Linked DNA regions of Mucilaginibacter gracilis. The protein of the gene in region 1 interacts with the protein of each later gene in a pairwise test. Links are inferred from orthologs where the notes say so. Each region holds a gene or a part of one and is shown on either strand. Other genes may lie near its edges. The genes, in order: tpiA and pepT.

Evidence for each region.
Region 2: the proteins of tpiA (region 1) and pepT interact in binary tests that used the Escherichia coli proteins (3 or more experiments, as listed by UniProt). The link is inferred for Mucilaginibacter gracilis from one-to-one orthologs.

What each region holds. Positions count from the first base shown.
Region 1 is NZ_RBKU01000001.1:3,646,094-3,649,207, forward strand. What follows is about bases 1-2,776. They hold tpiA (triose-phosphate isomerase), read left to right. Parts: upstream 1-892; coding sequence 893-1,660; downstream 1,661-2,776. Other genes in these bases: BDD43_RS15965 (putative sugar nucleotidyl transferase), read left to right, coding at 1-891; prmA (50S ribosomal protein L11 methyltransferase), read left to right, coding at 1,764-2,600; BDD43_RS15980 (UDP-N-acetylmuramate--L-alanine ligase), read left to right, coding at 2,733-2,776. In the rest of the region: more of BDD43_RS15980, read left to right, coding at 2,777-3,114. UniProt on the Escherichia coli protein: Involved in the gluconeogenesis. Catalyzes stereospecifically the conversion of dihydroxyacetone phosphate (DHAP) to D-glyceraldehyde-3-phosphate (G3P).
Region 2 is NZ_RBKU01000001.1:1,729,160-1,732,475, reverse strand. Bases 100-3,077 are described here. They hold pepT (peptidase T), read left to right. Parts: upstream 100-940; coding sequence 941-2,215; downstream 2,216-3,077. Other genes in these bases: BDD43_RS07450 (nucleoside phosphorylase), read left to right, coding at 2,318-3,077; BDD43_RS07460 (hypothetical protein), read right to left, coding at 100-846. Outside these bases: more of BDD43_RS07460, read right to left, coding at 49-99; more of BDD43_RS07450, read left to right, coding at 3,078-3,196. UniProt on the Escherichia coli protein: Cleaves the N-terminal amino acid of tripeptides.

The DNA.
Region 1 (3,114 bases):
AAGCTAACCGAAGGCGACGCCTGGGCTTTCAACTCCTTAAACCAGGCCATTTACGCACCTGTAAACTATACCGGTAATTTTGTAAGCATTAAGTACCCCGAAGATATTTTTAAAAACAATGCCACCGAAATAGCTAACGATTTTAAGCTGATAACAAACGGCCGTACCAGTGCGCAATTAAGCTCCACCAATACCTTTATTGGTGATGATTTTTTTGCCGAAGAAGGTGCCGAAGCCGAATGCTCAACCTTTAACTCTAAAAGCGGGCCCATTTATTTAGCCAAAACTACCCAAGTTTGGGAAGGTACCAATATTCGTGGAGCATTTGCGCTTTGTAATAACTCGCAGGTTAAAATGGGCACTAAAATTTATGGCGGTACTACTGTTGGCCCGTATTGCCGGGTTGGCGGCGAGGTAAATAATGCTGTGCTTTGGGGGTATTCGGCAAAGGGGCACGAGGGATATTTAGGTAATTCGGTAGTAGGCGAATGGTGTAATTTGGGTGCCGATACCAATAACTCTAACCTTAAAAATAATTATTCGGAAGTTAAACTTTGGGACTATACTACTCAACACTACCGTAAAACAGGCTTGCTGTTTTGCGGCCTCATTATGGGCGATCATTCCAAATGCGGTATCAATACCATGTTTAATACCGGAACAGTTGTTGGTGTAAATGCCAATGTTTTTGGAGCCGGTTATCCACCAAATTTTATTCCCGATTTTAGCTGGGGTGGTGCCGATGGCTTTGAGGTTTATTCGGCAAAAAAAGCTTTCGAAACCAACCAAAAAGTGTTTGAGCGCAGGGAGCATCGTGAGTTTAACCAAATTGAACAGGATATTTTACAAACAGTATTTGAATTAACCAAATCATATAGAAGCAATTTTTAAAATGAGAAAGAAAATAGTAGCCGGTAACTGGAAAATGAACATGGATTATAACGAAGGTTTAACCCTGTTTAGCGAAATGATTGATCTTGTAAAAAGCGAGATAACCGGGGCACAACAAGCTGTGGTATGCAGTCCGTTTATACATTTGCATAGTCTGGCCCAGGCCGCTACAGCAAGCGATAAGGTATCAATAGGCGCTCAAAATGCGCACCAGGCCGAGGTCGGAGCTTATACCGGCGAAATATCTGCCAAAATGATAAAATCGGTAGGTGCCGAATATGTAATATTAGGCCACTCGGAGCGCCGCCAGTATTTTGGTGAAACCAACGAGTTGTTGGCTAAAAAAACAGATACAGTTTTAAAAAACAGCCTGATCCCCATTTTTTGCATTGGCGAAACATTGCAAGAACGCGAAGCCAATACCCACTTTGACGTAATTAAGGCGCAATTGGTTGAAGGCGTTTTCCATTTAGAGGCTGACGCTTTTGCCAAGTTGGTAATAGCTTACGAACCCGTTTGGGCAATTGGTACAGGCGTAACCGCAAGCGCAGAACAGGCACAAGAGATACATGAGTTTATCCGCAAGGAAATTGCCACAAAATACAGCCAGGCTGTTGCCGACGAAATTACCATACTTTACGGCGGAAGCTGTAACCCCAAAAATGCCCCCGAACTTTTTGCTAAAGCAGATATTGATGGCGGGTTGATAGGTGGTGCATCATTAAAAGCAAGAGATTTTGTTGATATATTAAAGGTGTTTAATAATTAGTATCAAGGAGCAAGTATCATGTATCAAGATTTTTTTTTGGTATATGTATACTTGCTCCTTGCATATAATTCTCCGACACATACTTACTACTTGATACTTCCCCATGAATTACTACGAACTCCTCTTCACCACCATTATTACCGACGATTACCAGCAAGACCTGCTCATTAACGAACTTGCCGAGTTTGGTTTTGATACTTTTGAGGATATGGATTTCGGTTTTAAAGCATATATTCCGGCTGAAGGGTTTAATAAAAAGGCTTTAGATGAGGCTTTAAAACCCTACCACAATCTGTTTACTTTTAGCTATGAGGTAACGCTTATCCCGCAAAAAAACTGGAACGAGGTTTGGGAAAGTAACTTTGAGCCTATCGAAATTAAGGATAAAGTTTACGTTAGGGCTACCTTCCACCAGCCTAAACCCAGTTTTGCCTATGAGATAGTTATTGACCCTAAAATGGCTTTTGGTACCGGGCACCACCAAACTACATCTATGATGATGGAATGGATGCTTGAAACCGATTTTAAAGATAAAACCGTTTTGGATATGGGTTGCGGAACAGGCATATTGGCAATACTGGCCTCAAAAATGGGTGCAACAAGTGTAACCGCTATTGATTACGACGAGATTTGTTACGAAAGCACCCTCGAAAATGCACCACTAAACCACATTGGCAATATTATTGCCATTTGCGGCTCAAAAGATGCCATTCCCGATTATGAGTACGACATTATTTTGGCCAATATTAATCGCAATATTTTGATTGAGCAAATGGATAGGTATGTACAGGTGTTAAAACCCGGCGGTCATATTTTTTTCAGCGGTTTTTACGAAAGCCCTGATATGGACATTATTACCGCAGAAGCGGCTAAGTACGGATTGAAATACCTATCTCATAAAGAAGATAAAAGCTGGGTAGCCGTAAAGTTTAGCAATTGAGTTTTCAACAAGTGCAATAAATACTAACATTTTTCAATTTTAAACCTGTATTGCAGTAAAACAATTGTTTAATTAAATAAGTAATTTTGTTTATTTGTAATATATAACTTTCTTTAAAGATAATAAATTTACATGATAGTACATTTTATAGCCATTGGTGGTAGTGCAATGCATAATCTGGCTATTGCATTACATAAAAAAGGCTTTATAGTAAGCGGTTCAGACGATGTACTTTTTGAGCCTTCGGTATCGCGCCTGGCCGGGCAGGGTATATTGCCTGCAGCACAAGGTTGGTATCCCGAAAAGGTAACCGCCGATATTGATGCTATTATTTTAGGTATGCATGCCCGTGTTGATAACCCCGAGTTATTAAAAGCGCAACACCTGGGGCTTAAAATATATTCGTATCCGGAGTATATTTACGAGCAATCAAAAAACAAAATACGGGTGGTTGTGGGTGGCAGTCATGGTAAAACAACCATTACCAGCATGATATTGCATGCTTTAAAGTGCG
Region 2 (3,316 bases), 1.9 Mb from region 1 along the record:
TTTAAACATTTTAACAATAACACAGTTTAACTGTGCTATAACAATAAATTAATGTATTGGTTTGCGGTATGATGTAACATTGCCAAAGTTAAACTTGAGGCCAATGTGAAAACCGCCAAAGCGTTCAAAATTACGGCTGGTAAAATCCGGATCGGCATAGCCATCTAAGCCGTAGCCGAAAACATAATTCATTTGGTAACCTGTTTCAACCAATATAAAGGGCTCGTCGTAAGCGTTATATATTTTAAACTGGTAACCTAGCCTAACAGGTATAAATACATTGTTACTCTTATCAATAACGCCGTATACGCGGGTACTATCGTTATTATAGCGGTTAATTTGCACTATATTATTGTAAATCATCCCTATACCTGTACCAACGTATACATTACGCAATACTTTATTTAAAAAGCCGCCGTTTTCGTAATCCAAAAATTCGCCAAGCTGTACATCCCCATGCAGAGAGATACTTTGGTAATTATTGGTAAAGTAACGCCTATATGGGTCAACAGTGGCTTCGTAAGCTGCCGGTAAAGCAGCTATTACGGTTGCGTAACTTGAATTTTTTGAATCGAGGTTTTTTACAGCATCGGTATAAAAGTTACTATACCCACCGGTTAACTGGCCAAACTCGTACACAATAGAAAAATTGGTGTATGGTGTTGAGTTAAACGTGATGTTAAAATTTACTGCCGGGCCATGAGCCGGATATGGAACATCGGTTGTGGGCGATACATAACTGTAGCCTGCGCCTAAACTGTATTGCGCAAAGTTGTAACCAAGTTGAGCTTTTGCTGTAAAAACCAATGCTGGCAAAGCAATTAAAACGAGTATAGCTTTTTTCAAAATAAATATTTATTAGCAGGCTAAATTGTTAAAAAAATCAACTAATTTTTTTTGCCTATGTTTACCAAAAATAAAGTTTCATTTGTTAATAATCATGACTTCTTTTAAAAAATCTGATCTTAATTTTTCTGTTGTAGAACGCTTTTTTCGTTACGTAATTGTGGACACCCAATCCGATTCATCTTCTTTAACCCATCCGTCAACGCCCAAACAAAAAAACCTGGGTAAAATACTGGTTAATGAGTTATTAGAAATTGGCGTTACCGATGCCCATATAGACCAATTTGGATACGTTTACGCAACTATACCTGCAAATACAACAAGGCCAAATGTACCTATAATTTGCTTCTGTTCGCATATGGATACTTCGCCAGATTGTAGTGGTTTAGATGTAAAACCTATTATTCATGAAAATTACCAGGGCCAGGATTTGATTTTGCCCGATGATGCCACGCAAATATTGCGCATGGCCGAACACCCCGACTTAAAAAACCAAATAGGCAACGATATTATAACCGCCAGCGGAACAACGCTTTTAGGTGCCGATAACAAGGCCGGTGTGGCCGAAATTATGGACGCCTGTTACCATTGGATGAACCACCCGGAAATAAAACATGGCACCATAAAAATATTATTTACGCCCGATGAAGAAATTGGCCGCGGGGTTGATAAGGTTGACATTGAAAAATTAGGGGCTTATGCCGCTTATACAATTGATGGCGAAAGCGCGGGAACAATGGAAAACGAAACGTTTTCGGCAGATGGTTTAAAGCTAACCATTAACGGCATTAGTGCGCACCCCGGCTTTGCCAAAGGCAAAATGCAAAGTGCTATAAAAATTGCTGGTGCTATTGTGGCCTCGCTGCCGCACCAGCTATCGCCCGAGGGAACATCTGGCAAGCAGGGCTTTGTACACCCGGTGGCTATTGAGGGCAATGTAGAGCAAGCGATTGTTGAATTTATTGTTCGCGATTTTGACGACAACTTATTAGTACAGCACGCCGGGGTAATTAAACAAACCACCGAAACCATTTTAAGCAATTACCCAAATGCCACTTATACCATAGAAGTAAATGCCCAATACCGCAACATGAAACAAGTGCTTAATGAGCACCCCGCCATTGTTGATAACGCTATGGAAGCAATTAAACGTGCCGGTATGGAACCCCGTTTGCGCAGCATTCGTGGTGGCACAGATGGTTCGCGGTTATCATTTATGGGTTTACCCTGCCCCAATATTTTTGCGGGCGAACACGCTTTTCATGGTAAGCAGGAATGGGTATCGGTACAGGATATGCAAAAGGCAGTTGAAACCATATTGCATTTAGGTGAGGTTTGGGAAGGGGCCTCACCCAACCCTCCCCGGTAGGGAGGGCGTTTGAAAATCATTCATTTTATATTTATCAAGCCCTTAGATCAAAAGTCTCCCCTACCGGGGGAGATTTAGAGGGAGCTTTTTAGTACTTTTTTTATGACAGATCGCATAGCAGAATCAGAACTGATAATTAACGAGCGTGGCTCGGTATACCACTTAGATGTTCATCCGGATGAACTGGCCACTGATATTATTACCGTTGGCGACCCTGACCGTGTGCAACAGGTTAGCCAGCATTTTGACCGCATTGAGTATAAACGCCAGCACCGCGAATTTGTAACCCATACCGGTTATATAGGCAGCAAACGCCTATCGGTAGTATCAACCGGCATTGGTACCGATAATATTGATATTGTGCTTAACGAGCTTGATGCCCTTGTAAATATTGATTTTGATACCCGCACAGTAAAACCGCAGCTTAAACAATTAAACATAGTGCGTGTAGGTACATCGGGCTCGCTGCAACACCACATACCGGTTGATAGCTTTTTGGTATCAACCTATGGTTTGGGTATTGATAATTTACTCAACTTTTACCAAAATACGCCCACCGCAGCCGAGCTTGCTATACTTGCTGCCTTTATTAATCAAACCCAATTGGGGGGCAACGTGGCGGCTCCTTATATTAGCCCTTGCGGCCCGGCTATGCTGCCCTACTTTAGCGAGGGCTTCCATCAGGGCATTACGGTTACCTGCCCTGGCTTTTACGGCCCACAGGGCAGGGTGTTACGCCTGCCTTTAAGCAATCCGGGGTTTATTAACAGTTTAACCCATTTTAATTTTGATGGAAACATTATTAGTAATTTTGAAATGGAAACCGCCGGGCTTTATGGTTTGGGTAAATTACTTGGCCACCAGGTTTTAAGTTTAAATGCTATTATGGCTAACCGGGTAACCGGCCAGTTTTCTAACAACGGTAAAAAAACCATGGATAAACTTATTGCTAAAACCCTACATATATTAACAAGCATTTAACAAGATATTTTTTTAACTAGTTAGGATATACATTGAAGTTTGTGGGGAATTTACTGTTGGCGTAAAGTAAACATTACTCAATTTGGGTAAATAAATCCACAACAGAACGGGTAAAAAGTG